One region of the Ectopseudomonas toyotomiensis genome, then DNA from elsewhere that is predicted to be linked to it. Evidence: predicted binding sites of a transcription regulator. Region 1 holds the regulator's gene; each other region holds the start of a gene.
What was found. The regulator FliA, encoded in region 1, starts transcription of late flagellar genes. The targets are predictions, from matches to a motif close to CTAAAGTTTNNNNNNNNNNNGCCGNTAA.
Positions count from the first base shown of each region.

Region 2: JWV26_RS14875 (methyl-accepting chemotaxis protein) is a predicted target of FliA. The motif match lies at 3,862-3,889, and genes of this name have one in related genera.
Region 3: JWV26_RS23710 (methyl-accepting chemotaxis protein) is a predicted target of FliA. The motif match lies at 3,839-3,866, and genes of this name have one in related genera.

Region 1 is NZ_CP070505.1:195,727-201,512, reverse strand. Features, by position in the region: gene flhF (flagellar biosynthesis GTPase FlhF) at 1-755, shown strand, start outside; gene fleN (flagellar synthesis regulator FleN) at 870-1,700, shown strand; gene fliA (RNA polymerase sigma factor FliA) at 1,697-2,443, shown strand; gene JWV26_RS00920 (chemotaxis response regulator CheY) at 2,543-2,917, shown strand; gene JWV26_RS00915 (protein phosphatase CheZ) at 2,937-3,725, shown strand; gene JWV26_RS00910 (chemotaxis protein CheA) at 3,738-5,786, shown strand, end outside.
Region 2 is NZ_CP070505.1:3,243,299-3,249,084, reverse strand. Features, by position in the region: gene JWV26_RS14885 (AsmA family protein) at 1-537, opposite strand, end outside; gene JWV26_RS14880 (TatD family hydrolase) at 674-1,453, shown strand; gene JWV26_RS14875 (methyl-accepting chemotaxis protein) at 1,649-3,679, opposite strand; gene ampE (regulatory signaling modulator protein AmpE) at 4,046-4,879, opposite strand; gene ampD (1,6-anhydro-N-acetylmuramyl-L-alanine amidase AmpD) at 4,882-5,433, opposite strand; gene JWV26_RS14860 (DUF1631 domain-containing protein) at 5,652-5,786, opposite strand, start outside.
Region 3 is NZ_CP070505.1:5,103,974-5,109,759, reverse strand. Features, by position in the region: gene JWV26_RS23720 (ATP-binding protein) at 1-810, shown strand, start outside; gene JWV26_RS23715 (NADPH-dependent FMN reductase) at 922-1,518, opposite strand; gene JWV26_RS23710 (methyl-accepting chemotaxis protein) at 1,663-3,807, opposite strand; gene JWV26_RS23705 (Na+/H+ antiporter family protein) at 3,993-5,312, shown strand; gene JWV26_RS23700 (methyl-accepting chemotaxis protein) at 5,428-5,786, shown strand, end outside.

The DNA.
Region 1 (5,786 bases):
GTGTGGCCGAGCCGCGTCAGGCCTGGCGTATGTTGCTGGCGCACCTGGCTCACGCGATCACTACGCCCAAGGTCGAACCGCTGGAAGAGGGTGGTGTGATCGCGCTGGTCGGTCCGGCCGGCATGGGCAAGACCACCACCCTGGCCAAGCTGGCTGCGCGTTATGTGCTTAAGTACGGCTCGCAACAGGTCGCTCTGGTGAGCATGGACAGCTTCCGCATTGGCGCGCAGGAACAGCTCAAGACCCTGGGGCGCATCCTCGGTGTGTCGGTGACTCAGATCGACCCCGGTCAGTCTCTGCTGCAGGCTCTGGCGCCGCTGGCCAAGAAACGCGTGGTGCTGGTCGATACCGCTGGCCTGCCAGGCAACGATCCGGCGCTGCGTCTGCAGTTGGAGAGTCTGGCCTCGGCACGCATCAAGGCGAAGAATTATCTGGTACTGGCCGCAACAAGTCAGAGCCAAGTGCTCAAGGCGGCCTACCATAGTTACAAGCGTTGTGGTCTTTCAGGCTGCATACTGACGAAACTGGACGAAGCCGCGAGTCTGGGTGAGGTTTTAGGTCTGGCTATAGGCCAGCAACTGCCGGTAGCCTATGTGACGGACGGGCCGCGGATTCCGGACGATCTGCATGTGCCGCGTAGCCATCAGCTGGTCAGCCGTGCCGTTGGGCTGCAGGCTGCCGAGGAGCCGAGTGAGGACGCCATGGCGCAGATGTTCGCCGGCCTCTATCACAATCCGGCCAAGCGAGCCGGTTGACGCAGCGAGAATGTTGCACCCTCTCGCCACGTGGTGCGGGAGTGAACGGCCTCAACAGGTGCTTACCAACGACCTGTAAGGCCAAGTCGAAGTTAGACAAGGTGTAGAAAGAACATGGGTATGCATCCCGTACAGGTGATTGCGGTGACTGGCGGCAAGGGTGGCGTCGGCAAGACCAATGTGTCGGTCAATCTGTCCATGGCCCTGGCCGATCTCGGCCGTCGGGTCATGCTGATGGACGCCGACCTTGGCTTGGCCAACGTCGACGTTCTGTTGGGCCTGACGCCCAAGCGCACCCTGGCCGATGTCATCGCGGGTGAATGTGATCTGCGTGACGTTCTGCTGCAGGGGCCGGGTGGCGTGCGCATCGTGCCGGCAGCATCCGGTACGCAGAGCATGGTCAGCCTCACGCCGATGCAGCACGCCGGGTTGATCCAGGCGTTCAGTGACATCAGTGAAAACCTTGACGTGCTGGTGATCGACACCGCTGCCGGTATCGGTGATGCGGTGGTCAGCTTCGTGCGTGCGGCGCAGGAGATCCTTGTGGTGGTCTGCGATGAGCCCACCTCGATTACCGACGCCTACGCGTTGATCAAGCTGCTCAATCGCGATCACGGCATCAGCCGCTTCCGCGTACTGGCCAATATGGCCCATAGCCCGCAGGAAGGACGCAATCTCTTTGCTAAGCTGACCAAGGTGACGGATCGTTTCCTCGATGTCGCCCTGCAGTATGTCGGTGCCGTGCCTTACGATGAGTGTGTGCGCAAGGCCGTGCAGAAGCAGCGCGCCGTCTATGAAGCCTTCCCTCGATCCAAGTGCGCCCTGGCGTTCAAGGCGATAGCTCAGAAGGTAGATACCTGGCCGTTACCGGCCAATCCCCGTGGTCATCTGGAGTTTTTCGTCGAGCGTCTGGTGCAACAACCGACCGCAGACTCGGCCGTATGACAGCAGCTTCTGGACTTCGTATGTACAACAAGGCTCAGGCGCAGGACTCCCAGCACCAGCTGATCGAGCGCTATGCGCCGCTGGTCAAGCGCATCGCCTACCACCTGCTGGCTCGTCTGCCGGCCAGCGTGCAGGTCGATGATCTTATCCAGGCCGGCATGATCGGCCTGCTCGAAGCCTCGCGCAAATACGACTCCAGCAAGGGTGCCAGTTTCGAGACCTTCGCCGGTATCCGTATTCGCGGCTCCATGCTCGACGAGGTGCGCAAGGGTGATTGGGCGCCGCGTTCGGTGCACCGCAACAGCCGGATGGTCAGTGATGCCATTCGTGTCGTGGAGGCCAGAACCGGACGGGACGCTAAAGATCACGAGGTTGCGGCCGAACTCCAATTGAGTCTGGAAGATTACTACGGCATTCTTGGCGACACTTTGGGCAGCCGCCTGTTCAGTTTCGACGACCTGTTGCAGGACGGCGAACATGGCGGGTTGCACGAAGACGCCGGACACACTCACCTCGAACCTTCGCGGGACCTCGAAGACGAACGCTTCCAGGCGGCCTTGGCCGATGCCATCGCCGGTTTGCCGGAGCGCGAACGTCTGGTGCTGGCGCTGTATTACGATGAAGAACTGAACTTGAAGGAAATCGGTGAAGTGCTGGGGGTTAGCGAGTCACGTGTTAGCCAGTTGCACAGCCAGTGCGCGGCGCGTTTGCGCTCGCGGCTGAGTGAGTGGCGCGCTGGCTGAACGCGGCGTACTCGCAGGCGCAAACGGTTTCACGATTAAAGGGCGTAGTTGCAAGCGCAATACGTTTGGGACTGTACGGAGGTCGACTTGGACAAGAACATGAAAATCCTCATCGTTGACGATTTCTCGACGATGCGACGGATCATCAAGAACCTCTTGCGGGATTTGGGTTTCACCAACACCGCGGAAGCCGATGACGGCACCTCGGCGCTGCCGATGCTGCAAAGCGGCAGTTTCGACTTTCTGGTGACCGACTGGAACATGCCTGGCATGACCGGCATCGACCTGCTGCGCGCCGTACGTGCCGACGAGCGCCTCAAGCACCTGCCGGTGCTGATGGTGACTGCTGAAGCCAAGCGCGATCAGATCATCGAGGCGGCCCAGGCCGGTGTGAATGGCTACGTGGTCAAACCCTTCACCGCTCAGGTGTTGAAGGAAAAGATCGAGAAGATCTTCGAGCGGGTCAACGGCTGATGTCAGCCGCGAGGGTGCTATGGAACACGATGACTCCACGCTGGGTGACCTCGAGTCGACCCTGAAAAACAATGCCCGCGATCTGGTCGATAGCCTTGAACAAGGTAATTTCGGCGCCGCGGTGCAACTGATCAACGAGCTGAACAAGGTCCGCGACCGCGGGCTGTATCACGAGGTCGGCAAACTGACCCGTGAACTGCACAACGCCATTGTCAATTTTCAGCTCGATCCGCGTATGCCGCATGCCCAGGAGCTGTCGCAGATCGCCGATGCGACCGAGCGCCTGAACTACGTCGTGACCATGACCGAGAAGGCCGCCAACCGGACCATGGATCTGGTCGAGCAGAGTGCGCCGCTGGTCAACGACCTCAGTGACGAAGCGCAGAGCCTCAGCGCTGAGTGGGGCCGCTTCATGCGCCGCGAAATCGGTGCCGACGGTTTCCGCGAGCTGGCCAAGCGTGTCGAGCTGTTCCTCGCCCGCAGTGAACGAGATGGCGCCAAGCTCTCCGGCCACCTCAACGACATTCTGTTGGCTCAGGACTATCAGGACCTTACCGGCCAGGTGATCAAGCGTGTCACCCAGCTGGTGACCGAAGTGGAAAGCAACCTGCTCAAGCTGATGCTCATGGCCAGCCAGGTCGACCGTTTTGCCGGTATTCAGCACGACCACGAAGCGCTGCGTACCGAACAGGAAAAATCAAAAGAGCCATCGCGGGGTGAAGGTCCGCAGATTCATGCCGATAAGCGTGATGACGTCGCCTCCAGCCAAGACGATGTCGACGACCTGCTGTCCAGCCTAGGGTTCTAAGGAGCACACAATATGAGCTTCGGCGCCGATGAAGAGATCCTCCAGGATTTCCTGGTAGAGGCCGGCGAGATTCTCGAACAGTTGTCCGAACAGTTAGTCGAGCTGGAAAGCCGACCGGACGACATGAACCTGCTCAACGCCATCTTCCGCGGTTTCCATACCGTCAAGGGCGGAGCGGGTTTCCTCCAGCTCAACGAGTTGGTGGAGTGCTGCCATATCGCCGAAAACGTCTTCGACATCCTGCGCAAGGGTGAGCGTCGCGTCGATTCGGAGCTGATGGATGTGGTGCTCGAGGCTCTTGATGCAGTAAATGGCATGTTCGGCGAGGTGCGTGAGCGCCGCGAGCCGACGCCCGCGTCGCCTGAACTTCTGGCGGCATTGTCACGCCTGGCCGAACCGGGCGGCGCTGAAGCAGCTCCTGCGCCGGTGCAGCAGGCCGAGCCGGAACCCGTGCCGGTGTCTGAGCCAGTTACGCCGTCCGCTGCCGCGGGCGACATCACCGACAGCGAATTCGAGCAACTGCTCGATGCCCTGGGTGACGCGCCGGCTGCCGCCTCCAGTGCGCAGACCAGTGCCAGCGATGAGATCACCGATGACGAGTTCGAGTCGCTGCTCGATCAGTTGCACGGCAAGGGGCAGTTCGCCGGCACGGTCGAAACGCCTGCCGCTGCGGTAGGCGCTTCTGCGCCTGCTGGCGTAGCGGCAGGCGATGAGATCACCGACGACGAATTCGAAGCGCTGCTCGATCAGCTGCATGGCAAAGGTCAGTTCTCGGCCACCGCCGAAGCCGCTGCTCCGGTTGCAGCCGTTGCTGCAGCGCCCACTCCGGCCGGTGATGAGATCACCGACGACGAGTTCGAGTCGCTGCTCGATCAATTGCACGGCAAAGGCAAATTCGTGCCGCCCGCTGAGCCGGCGCCCGCGCCTGCCGCCGCGGCCAAACCTGCAGCAGCGCCCAAGGCCGCCGCACCTGCCAAGCCCGCAGCAGCCAAGGCTGAGCCTGCTGCCGCTCGTGCTTCTGCCGCGCCTGCGCCGGCTGCCGACAAGGCGCCGGCCGCGAGCGAAGCGGAAACCACCGTACGGGTCGACACTGCGCGCCTCGACGAGATCATGAACATGGTCGGCGAACTGGTGCTGGTGCGTAACCGTCTGGTGCGCCTGGGACTGAACAGCGGCGACGAGGCGATGTCCAAGGCTGTGTCGAACCTCGACGTGGTCACGGCGGATCTGCAGACCTCGGTGATGAAGACCCGCATGCAGCCGATCAAGAAGGTCTTCGGCCGCTTCCCGCGTCTGGTCCGCGATCTGGCGCGTAACCTGAAGAAGGAAATCAACCTCGAGCTGGTGGGCGAGGAAACCGACCTCGACAAGAACCTGGTCGAGGCCTTGGCTGACCCGCTGGTGCATTTGGTGCGCAACGCCGTCGACCATGGCGTGGAAACCCCGGAAGAACGCGAGAAGAGCGGCAAGGCTCGCGCTGGGCGCGTGGTGCTGTCCGCCGAGCAGGAAGGCGATCACATCCTGTTGTCGATCACCGATGACGGCAAGGGTATGGACGCCGACGTGCTGCGTGCCAAGGCCGTGGAGAAGGGCCTGCTGGACAAGGACGCGGCCGATCGTCTCAACGAGTTCGAATGCTACAACCTGATTTTCGCCCCGGGCTTCTCGACCAAGACCGAGATCTCCGACGTGTCCGGTCGCGGTGTCGGCATGGACGTGGTGAAGACCAAGATTTCCCAGCTCAATGGCACGGTCAACGTGTTCTCGCAGAAGGGGCAGGGCTCGAAGATCATCATCAAGGTGCCACTGACCCTGGCGATCATGCCGACGCTGATGGTGATGCTGGAGAATCAGGCCTTCGCCTTCCCGCTGGTCAACGTCAACGAGATCTTCCATCTCGACCTGTCGCGCACCAACGTGGTCGACGGTCAGGAAGTGGTGATCGTGCGCGACAAGGCGCTGCCACTGTTCTATCTCAAGCGTTGGCTGGTACCGCAGGCCTTCCATGAAGGTCAGCGCGAAGGCCATGTGGTGATTCTCACCGTTGGCAGTCAGCGCATC
Region 2 (5,786 bases), 2.2 Mb from region 1:
GCTGATCTTGTCGTCGACCTTCACCTGCCCCTTGTCGAAGCCGATGGTGCCGATATCCAGCGTCCAGGGGCTGGGCTGCCTGCTGTCGTCCGCCGCCTCCTTGCCCAGATCGAACACCCAGTTCGCCCGGCCATCGGCCAGGCGCTGCAGATCGGCGACCGGCGCGCCGAGTTCGATACTGGGGATGCTCACCGTCTTCCACAGCAGCGGCAGGAGCGACAGGCGTAAACGCACGCTGTCGAGACTGACGAAGGTATCGCCCTGCGCCCAGTCCGGGTTGCCCAGGCGCAACTGCTCGGCAGCAAAATGGGGCCAGGGTAGCCAGGCGCTCAAACCCTGCTGGCCAGCTTCACGCTGCCAGACCACGCGCAGATCGCCCTCGATGGCGAACGGCCGATTCAGGGCCGCAGAAACCTGTTCATTGATCAGCGGCCGCGCCCTATTCCAATCGAACAGCACCAGAAACAGCATCAACGCCGCCAGCAACAGCAGGAAAACGGCGAACAATGCGCCTACAAACTTGCGTAAATGGCGCACCCAGCGACCTCCTTATTTCACTGCCCGAGTGAAACGCGTCCATGTCCATACGACTGAAAAGATTCGCCAACGCTCCCTTGTCCTGGCGTGAAAGGGGAAAATAGCCGATTCTGAACGCCCGCTGGTGAGCAGACCAATGCGCCTGATCGACACCCATACGCACCTGGACTTCCCCGACTTCGACGCTGATCGCGACGAAGTACTCGCGCGCAGCCACGCGCTGGGCGTGCAGCGCATGGTCGTGCTTGGCGTCTACCAGGCCAACTGGCAGCGGTTGTGGCAGCAGGTCGAAAAGAATGAAGGCCTGTACGCAGCTTTCGGCCTGCATCCGGTCTACCTGGAAGACCACCACCCGCAGCATCTCCTTGAGCTGCACGACTGGCTGGGCAAACTGGCCGGGCACCACAAGCTGTGCGCCGTCGGTGAGTTCGGTCTGGATTATTACCTTGAACACCTGGATCGGCAGCGCCAGCAAGCGCTGTTCGAAGCGCAGCTGCGACTGGCCGCCGAGTTCGAGTTACCGGTGCTGCTGCACGTGCGCCGCGCCCATGCCGCGACCATTGCCACACTCAAGCGTTTTCGCCTGGCACGCGGCGGCATCATCCACGCCTTCGCCGGTAGCTATGAGGAAGCCCGCGAGTACATCAAGCTGGGCTTTCGCCTCGGTCTCGGCGGCGCCGCCACCTGGCCGCAGGCCAATCGCCTGCGCAAGGTGGTGGCGCAACTGCCGTTGGAGGCCATCGTGCTGGAAACCGACTCGCCGGACATGGCCCCGGCCATGCACCCGAACCAGCGCAACAGCCCGGAGTACCTGGCAGAAATCTGTGCCGAGCTTGCCGCGCTACGTGGCGTTACCGCCGAAGAGCTGGCTACGGCCAGCAGCCGTAATGCGGATGAGTTGTTCGGCTGGGCATAGACCGCACAGATGGTCAGGCAAATCCCCCTACACGACCGTCCGTAGGAGCCCCGCCTCGGGGTGAATGTTTCCAGATCGAGCCGCCCATGTTCGCGGTGGGGCGCCGCTAGAGCAACGGCCGCGGGAGTGCTGTGGGAGGGGCTTCAGCCGCGACGACTGCAAAGCATCGCTGCTAAAGCGCCTCCCACGCGGCGATCAGACCCGAAACGCGCCGATCAACTGCTTGAGACGCGTAACCAGCTCGCTCAGCTCGCGGCTGGCCTGCTCGGTCTGGCTGGCACCGGCAGCGGTGCGCTCACCCGCGTGGTTGATCTCGACGATGTTCTGGTCGATATCGTGCGCCACCGCCGTCTGCTGCTCGGCCGCAGCGGCGATCTGCTGGTTCTGATCGACGATCATGCCCACTGCGCCGAGGATGTTCTCAAGGGCCTGCTGCACCTTGGCCGACTGGCTGACCGTGCCATCCGCCATCTGGTGGCTGGCGTTCATCGCCTTCACCGCGGCACCGACACCGCCCTGTAGCTTGGCGATCATCGCTTCGATCTCTTCGGTGGACTGCTGCGTGCGCTTGGCCAGATTGCGCACCTCGTCAGCCACCACGGCGAAACCGCGACCCTGTTCACCAGCGCGCGCCGCCTCGATGGCGGCATTGAGCGCCAGCAGGTTGGTCTGCTCGGCTATGCCCTTGATCACATCAAGCACCTGGCTGATCGCCGCACTGTCGCTGGCCAGCTGGTTGATCACCGCCACTGACTGGTCGATTTCACCGGCAAGACGCTGGATCGCACCGACCTGCTGCTCGACCAACGCGCGGCCACTGACCGTCTCCTGATTCACGCTCTGCGCGCTACCCACCGCTGCGGCGGCGCTGCGCGCCACCTCCTGGGCAGTGGCGGACATCTGGTTCATCGCCGTGGCCACCTGCTCGATCTGTGCACGCTGACCGGCCACCGCCTGGTTGCTCTCGCCTGAAACCAGCTCGACACGATCCGCCTGGCCACCGACCTCGCCCACCGTATGCCCGACGCGCTCGATCAGGTCATGGATACGCACCACGGTCTGGTTGAACACCTGCCCCAGCTCGCCCAGCTCGTCTCGGCTCTGTGCCTGGAAGTTGGCCGTCATATCGCCTGCGGCAACCCTGTCCATCACCTTGCCCAGGTTTTTCAGGGTAGAGCGGGTGGAAACGTAGAAGCCGCTGTAGAGGTAGACGATCAACAGGAACACCACCACCAACGCCACCACCAGCAACACCATCTGCGCACGGTTCTCGGTCAGCCGCTCGCTCAACTGGCTATCGAGAAATGCCAGCAGGCCGTCGTTGAAGGCGTAGGTCTTGGCCATTTCCTGGCTGACCTGATCGTAGAACTGCGCCCAGGGCGTATCCAGGCTGTCGGCGATGATCACCTGATCCTCGAACAGCACGCCGCTGTCCTTCAGACTCTGGCGACTGGCTTCGGCCAGGCTGCCCAGCCCATTCTGCGCCGCGACGTTACCGGCCAGTGCCTCCTGCAGATTCAGGCCGTACTCGGCGTGCAACTTCTCCAACTGCAGCAGCAGGTCGTCGAACTTGGTACTGGCCGCGGAATTGAGAAAACCCTGCCCCAGGGAATAGGCGCCGATGGCACGGCCCTGGCTGAGCACATCGGTGATCTGCGGGGTGACGTTAGTGATCAGCTCGGTGATCTGCCGCACCTGGCGTTGCGGGTCCTGGCTCAACCCCGCCTGGCCGGCCACCAGCTTGATGAAGACCTGGGAGGAGCCCAGCAGCTTCTCGACGATGACGGTCTTGCTCTGCAAAGAGGTCTCGGCCTCTGCACTTTTCAGCTCGGCCAGCAATTCGTCGCGCTTGGCAACGAACTCCGCTGCCTGCTCGGCATCGCCGGTCACCGGCTGCAGCCCTTGCAGGCCGGCATTTAGCGACTGCTGCAGTTGATCTATACGCCCCTCCAGATCCCCCGCCTGACCGGACTGACCGATCATCGAGTTGATCTGCACCAGATCGTTGAGGCTCTCAAGTTCACGGCGCAGTTGTAGGCTGCTGCCGAGTAGTTCGAGGCTTTCCAGGGCAGTCTGGGTGCCGACGAACTGACGATAGGAATCGCGCACCAGATAGAAGTTGGTGACGAGCATGGGCAGGAAGAATAAAACGCTGATCAGGCTGAACTTCATGCCGAAGCTGAGGCGATTCATCAGCGCGATGGCCGGATACAACACGGTCTTCACTAGACGTCTCCAGTTGCCATTATTGTTATTGGTATAGCTCGAACGGCCGCAGAGCCTCTTACGGGCTGACAACGGCGTCCTGCGCAGCCCGACCTGTGGCGCGTGAATCTACGCGGCGAATACAGGCAGATAAATGTGACGAAAATCACCAAACAGGGTCGGCTACCGCCTCCTTATACCCCTTATCGACACCCGTCTCTGTAACTTAAGGTTAAACGCGCGCCCAGCGAATCCAGCTAAGGCCATGTAGGAGCCCCGACTCGGGACGAATGCTGTTTTGCTCTTACTCCGCCATTCGCCGCGGGGCGCGGCTCCCATAAAGCCAGCACGACGAAACAGAGAGGCTCAGGCTCTCGACGGGCACTTCTAGATGAATAACACCCAGACCGCGTAACCGGCGTACCAGACCACCGCAGCACGAATCAGCAGTTGCCACAGCTGATCCAGGGTATTGACGCCCTCCTCGCCCATCACCGGCGGCGGCATCTCACCGGCCGCACGTCCGGCCTTGATCACCAGTTGCGCGGCAGAAATGTCCCAGCTCAGCAACTCATGCAGCAAGGCGCGACTGACGGCGACGAAATTACCGACCAACGCGAAGCTGGAAGCCAGTACCCGCGCCGGCAGCCAATCGAAGGCGTGGCGCAGTTGCACGGCGCGCTCACGCAGGGCGGCTTGCTGCGCATGTTCGGCGCTCAAGGCCAACAGGCGATAAGCGAGCGCCGCCATGGGGCCGAGCAGCAGATACCAGAAGATAACGGCGAAAAAGCTTTGATAGGCCTGCCACAACAGATGCCCCTGAACCTGCTGCAGCAGTTCGGTCCCCTCTTCCGGCTGCAGTGCCAGATCACGCTCGGCCACGTGGTAAGCCGCCTGACCGTCACCGCGCCGCCAGGCGTCGCGAAACGGCCCCAACGCCGCCAGCAGATCACCACGCCCCAGGCTGTAGATCAGCACCAGCAAATGCACCGGAAATGCCAGCCAGCCATATGCCAGCGGTTTGAGGATCAGCAACAGCAGGCCCAGCGCCAACACCGGCAACAGCACCAGAATGGCCAGGCACAGCCACGGGGCCTGCTGCAGGCCGCCTTGTTGCAGGCGCTGCAGTTGCGCCAACCAGGGGCCGTCCTGCTGGATGCGCAGACGCCAGGCAGAAAATTTCTCGACCCATAGCACCAGCAGAATCACCAGAAAACTCATTGCTACCTCTCCTTCAATTCGGCGTGCAGACGCGACCAGTCGAACGCTGCCCCCGGGTCGGTCTTGCGCCCAGGCGCGATATCGCTGTGGCCACGGATACGCTGCGTCGACAGCGCCGGGTAGGCATCCAGCAACTGTCGCGTCAGCTCGACCAACCTGGCGTACTGAGCGTCGGTGTAGGGCTGATCATCCGTCCCTTCCAGCTCCACTCCTAGCGAAAAATCATTGCAGTTATCGCGCCCCTCGAACCAGGAAACCCCGGCATGCCAGGCACGATCGAGGCAGGAGACGAACTGCGTCAGCCCGCCATCACGCTCGATGAAGAAATGCGCGGAAACCTGCAGGGACGCGATCTCAGCGAAGAAAGGATGCTCGTGCACGGGCAAGCGGTTCTGAAAGAACGCCTGTACCTTGCCGGTGCCGAACTGCCCAGGCGGCAGGCTGATGTTGTGCACCACCAGCAGAGAGATCTCGCCACCGGGGCGAGCGTTGAAATTCGGCGATGGGCAGTGAGGGATGCCCTGAAACCAGCCAGTGGAATGGTCGAGCTGCATGTGGCACTCCTGAACGTGCCACCACTCTAGAGCAGGTGGCTACGGCGGCCAAGCGCGAGGCCGCAACAGGATGTGCAAAGGAGGAAAAATCGAGGATCACGACATGTATCAGCCGCGTCTCGCGGCGAATCCATATCGAGCACGCCGGAGGATTTAAACCGGGGCGGGGAGCCTACAGACCAGGCCGTTGCCAGGAGCGAAGGGCTCCCTGGCAACGATCAGCTGTGCTTGAGCTTGCGCAGATTGCCGATGACCGACTCCAGGGCGCGGTCGAACAGCAGCGCATCGTCAAGCAGGCGCACGGCGTTGCGACGGAACTCCACTGCCAGCGCGTTACGCGTCTTCTCCAGTAC
Region 3 (5,786 bases), 330 kb from region 1:
CTTGTTGCCCAGCGCTACACCGTTCGCCGTGCTCTGCGCCCACTGGAACAGGTGCGTCAGCAGATCGCGCAACTGCAGCAGGGTCGACGTACCGATCTGGATGCCGAGGTGCCCGAGGAGCTGGAGCCTCTGGTCGCACAGATCAACCACCTGTTGGCGCATACCGAGGACACCCTCAAGCGCTCGCGCAATGCATTGGGCAATCTTGGCCATGCGCTGAAAACGCCGCTGGCCGTGTTGATCAGTCTGGCAGGTCGCGAGGAGTTGGCGGCTCATCCGGCCCTGCGCGCGAGCCTGCGTGAACAGTTGGAGCAGATCGAGCAGCGTCTCAGCCGCGAGCTGGGGCGTGCGCGTCTGGCTGGCGAGGTGTTGCCGGGGGCGCGCTTCGATTGCGCGCAGGAGCTGCCGGGGCTGTTCGCCACCTTGTCGATGATTCATGACCGCGGCCTGAGTCTGGACTGGCAGGCGCCGCCAGGCCTGGTGCTGCCGCGTGATCGTGAAGACTTGCTGGAGCTGCTCGGCAATCTCTTGGACAACGCCTGCAAATGGGCCGATCAGCGCGTGCAGTTGACGGTGGAGGAGAGTGCCGATGGCTATCGCCTGTCTGTCGATGACGATGGCCCCGGCATCGATGCCGAGCGCCGCGAGGCCGTGCTGGGCCGCGGCACTCGTCTGGACGAACAGGTGGCGGGGCACGGCCTGGGCCTCGGTATCGTGCGCGACATCATCGAGGCCTGGCATGGCCGTATCGAGCTGCAGGACAGCCCGCTGGGCGGGCTGCGAGTGGTGGTCAGTCTGCCACGGCGTTGAGCCTCAGGCTCACGCCGGTCACACCATCGTCTGGTGGGCTACGCGGCGCAGCATGATCGCTGGCGTCTGCAAACGCTGCGTTCAGCGCCGCTAATCCACCCTACGGATCCCTTACATACCGTTGGCGAAGACCGAGTTGTCGAAGCTGATGGCGGCGCGTACCGGCTGCAGGGCGTGGGCGTAATGCACCAGTACATCGAGCGCGTAATCAATGCGGGCGCGGATGCGCTCATCGGCTTCGTCTACGGGCTGCGGACCGTTCAACACCTTCTCGACCTGACGCACGATCAGGTGCTCCGGCAGGTAGCAAAGGCGGCAGTTCTTGTAGCTGGAGGCGCGCAGTTCGCTGATCGGGTAGGCGCCGCCAATACCGGAGGAAACGCCAACCAGCAGGCCTGGCTTGTGTGCCAGTTCGGCCTTGCTGGCGTAGATGAAGAAATTCTTGATCGCCGGGCAGGCCATGCCGTTCCACTCCGGTGCGATGATCACCACCGCATCGGCAGCCGCCAGTTGTTGCTGGTACATGGACCAGGGGCCGGCATCTTCAGCGGGCCACAGCGGCAGGGGCGCCAGGCCCAGATCGATGATGCTGCTGGTGTCCTGAGTGGTTTGCCCCATCTCGATCAGGCGCTGACGCAGCACGCGAGCGACCTTTCCCGATTGGCTGTTGTTGCGGCTGGAGCCGGCGACCAAGGCGATATTGAGCATGCTGCTTCCCCCGAAAAAGAACGCAGGCTAGGCGATTGCCTGCCTGCGCCGCAAGGGAAGCGCCGCCAGATCGAGGATGATTTGGCGTCATGTCCACCTGTGCGCGGCCCGGATTGAGGTGCGCGCGGCGCACCCTACCTGAGGTTACACGCGGAACTGATCCATCAGGCTCTGCTGGTGATTGGCCAGGCGATTGAGGTTCTGGCTCACCTGCGCCGACTCGTCGGCCTGCGCGGTGATGGCCTCGGTGACGTCGCGAATCGAGGCGACATTGCGGTTGATCTCCTCGGCCACCGAACTCTGCTCCTCCGCCGCGCTGGCGATCTGCAGGTTCATGTCGGTAATGGTGCTGACCGCCTGGCTGATGCGCTGCAGCGCAGCCACGGCCTGCTGCACCTGCTCGACGCTGCCCTGAGCCTGGCGATGGCTGCTGTGCATGGTGCTGACGACCTCGCGCGTACCGCTCTGCAGGCCCTCGATCACCTGGCGAATTTCCTCCACCGAATCCTGGGTGCGTTTGGCCAGGTTGCGTACTTCGTCGGCGACCACGGCAAAGCCGCGACCGGCTTCACCGGCGCGCGCGGCCTCGATGGCGGCGTTGAGGGCGAGCAGGTTGGTCTGCTCGGCAATCGAGCGAATCACCTCCAGCACCGAGCCGATCTGCTCGCTGCTGCTGGCCAGACCTTCGACTTCCTGCATGGCCACGTTCATTTCATTGGCCAAAAGATCGATGGTGCTGGTGGTGCGGTCGATCACCTGCAGGCCTTCGCGGCTGGCCTGGTCGGCATTGCGCGCGGCTTCTGCGGCCTGCGCGGCATTGTGTGCGACATCCTGAGCGGTGGCGCTCATTTCCTGGAAGGCGGTGGCCACCTGATCGACCTCGCGGTACTGCTGCTGCATGCCGGCGCTGGTCTGGCTGGCGATGGCCGCCGACTGATCGGCCGTGCTGCGGGCGTCGATCACGCTGTTCTTCACGTCGGCGATGATGGGCTGCAGCTTGTCGAGGAAGCGGTTGAACCAGCCAGCCAACTGGCCCAGCTCATCCTGACGGGCGTATTGCAGGCGGCGGGTCAGGTCGCCTTCGCCGCTGGCGATATCCTTGAGCATGGCGGCCACACCAAGAATCGGCCGCGTTACGCCGCGTGCCGTCAGCCACATCAGCAGCAGGCCGGCGATCACCGCGACAAGCCCCATCAGCAGCGCGACCAGACTGTCACTGGCGCGGTTGGCATCGAGCTGTGCGCCCAGCTTGATGGCACGCTCAAGCAGCACGTTCTGAGGTACTTCGAGCAGCACCGACCAGGGCTTTGACTCGGGGATGGGTTTGAACGGGCTGATCTCGCGGAGCATGTCACCGTGATGTAGCTCGGCATCGCTGCCGCTCTGGATCAGGCCGCGCAGTTCGCTGGCGTTTTCGGGAAAGGCGCGCTCGACCGGCTGGCTCAGCAGGCTGCCGTCGCGGCTGTGGCCCGCCAGCAGGGCGCTGGGGCTGAAGATACTGATATGGCCCTGGCCGTCGTACAGCTCGCGATTGGCCTCCTGGCTGATCTGTTGCAGGCTGGCCAGGCTGATATCGACGCCCATCACGCCGATGATCTTGCCGTCGAGTTCCAGCGGGAAGGCGATGCTGGTCATCAGTGTCTTCTGCCCGCCGACCTCGTCGTAATAAGGCTCCAGTACGCAGGCCTGACGAGTCTCGCGCGGGCAGGTGTACCAGGCGTTGTAAGGCACGCCGTTGTCACCCGGCGTGGTGTCGCCGAGTAACTCTTCGGTCATGGCCTCGGCTTCCAGCTTGCCAACCGTGGGCTGTGCCCAGTACAGCGCGAAGCGCCCTGCGTCATTGCTGCCCAGGTCGGGCTGGTCGGCGAACAGCTCGTCCTTGCCGTCCAGAGCGTTGGGTTCGAACACCAGGTACAGGCCGAGCAGGGCGGGGTTGGCTTCCAGGCTGCTGCGCACCTGGCGGGTCAGGTCTTCACGCAGGTCGAAGGCATCGAGAAAGCGCTTCTCAGCCTGCTCGCGCAGAAACAGGATCTGCCGGGAAAACCCCTTACCGTACTGGTAGGCGTCCATGAAGTAACGCTGGATGCGAATCGCCTGTAATTCACTGCGCGCCTTGAGGCGTAGTGTCGCGCTCTCTTCCAGCATGGCAGAGCTGGCATCGCGCACCAGGCTGGCGCTGCGGCTGGACTGATACTGCGAGGCGCCCACCAGCAAGGTGACGATGGCGAGCAGGCACAGGCCGGCGAGCAGGGTGATCTTCCATTGGATCGAAAGACGGCTGAACAGCATGGTGCGTTCCTTTCTGCATGGACTAACAGGGTTATCGGTGTGCAGCCCGCATTCTTGATCGATACGGTGTGTGGTCGGAATTATGCACGTTTCGATTTAAATAATGAACGAGCATGCGTTTTGACAGGTGTGGCTCGCTTACGGCAGAGTACGCGGCTTTTTGCGTCGTGCAGGTGGAGTGCTTTATGAACGCTGTAATCGCTGCGGTCGGCATCATGCTGGTCCTCAGTCTCTGTCGCGTACACGTGGTAGTGGCGCTGATCATTGGTGCGCTGGCCGGTGGGCTGCTTGGAGGGCTGGGCGTCGAGGGCACGCTGCAAGCGTTCAACCAGGGGCTCGGTGGTGGCGCGACGGTTGCACTGTCTTACGCGCTGCTTGGCGCTTTCGCGGTGGCCATCGCCAAGTCGGGCCTGGCTCACGCCTTGGCGGACAAGGCGCTGGCGCTGGTCGGCCAGCAGCAGGAAGGCGCAGGTGGAGCGCTGAAGTGGCTGCTGATCGGGCTGCTGCTGGCGGTGGCGATCTCCTCGCAGAACCTGCTGCCGATCCACATCGCCTTCATTCCGTTGCTGGTACCGCCGCTGCTCTATGTGTTGAGCAAGTTGCAACTGGACCGTCGCCTGATCGCCTGCGTGCTGACCTTCGGTTTGATCACCCCATATATGTTCCTGCCGGTGGGTTTTGGCGGCATCTTCCTCAACGAGATCCTGCTGGCCAATGTTGCCAAGTCCGGTGTCGACGTCACGGGTATCAGCATCACCCAGGCCATGGCCATTCCGGCGCTGGGCATGCTATGCGGGCTGCTCGTGGCGGTGCTGTTCAGCTATCGTGGCAAGCGCGTTTATGACCTGGAAAAGGTCGCCCAGGCCGAGCGCGTGGATGTGCAATACAACCCCTTGAGCCTGCTGGTTGCGGGGCTGGCCATCGCTGCAGCGTTCGTCGTGCAGCTGTGGCTGGACTCGATGATCATCGGCGCGCTGGTCGGTTTCGTGATCTTCTCGGTGTCCGGCGTGGTGCGTTGGAAAGAGGCGGACGGCCTGTTTACCGAGGGCATGAAGATGATGGCCATGATCGGCTTCATCATGATCGCTGCGGCCGGTTTCGCCGAGGTGATGAAGACCACCGGTGAGGTCAAGACGCTGGTCGATAGCGCGGCAGCCCTGATCGGCCACAACAAGGCCGTTGGCGCGCTGCTGATGCTGCTGGTCGGGCTGCTGGTGACCATGGGCATCGGCTCTTCCTTTTCGACCATCCCTATCATCGCCGCGATCTTCGTGCCGCTGGGCGTGCAACTGGGTTTCAGCCCGCTGGCCATCGTCTGCATCGTCGGCACGGCCGGTGCCCTGGGCGATGCCGGCTCACCTGCCTCGGACTCGACGCTCGGGCCAACCTCGGGGTTGAACGCCGACGGTCAGCACAACCACATCTGGGACAGCGTGGTGCCCACCTTCCTGCACTACAACCTGCCGCTGCTGGCGTTCGGTTGGGCCGCCGCTATGCTGCTGTAAAGGCGTGAACAGACGCCGGATTAAGTTCTCGGCGCCTTGGGTCGCTTAATTCTTCCACGGGGTTGCCGATATATCGGTAGCCCCGTTTTTGGTTTCGCACACAAGGACAATAAGAATGCGCCTGACATTGAAAGCCAAGGTAATCCTGCTTGCACTGGTTCCCGTCATCCTCTTCGCGCTGGTGCTCAGCGGTACGGCGGCGAGGGTGCTGCAGAATCTGGCTGCTGACGAAGTGGCCGAGACTCGTGAGCGTCTGCTGCAGGAGAAACGCAGCGAGCTCGAGCACTATATCCAGATCGCACTGGGCTCGGTGAAGGGGCTCTACGATGGCGCCGCGCAAGGCGACATGGCCAGTCGCGAACAGGCCATCGCCATCCTCTCGAAGATCAAGTACGGCGCCGACGGCTACTTCTTCGGCCACGACTCCAACGTGGTGCGCCTGTTCCGTGGCGACAGCCCGGTGGATGTCGGCAA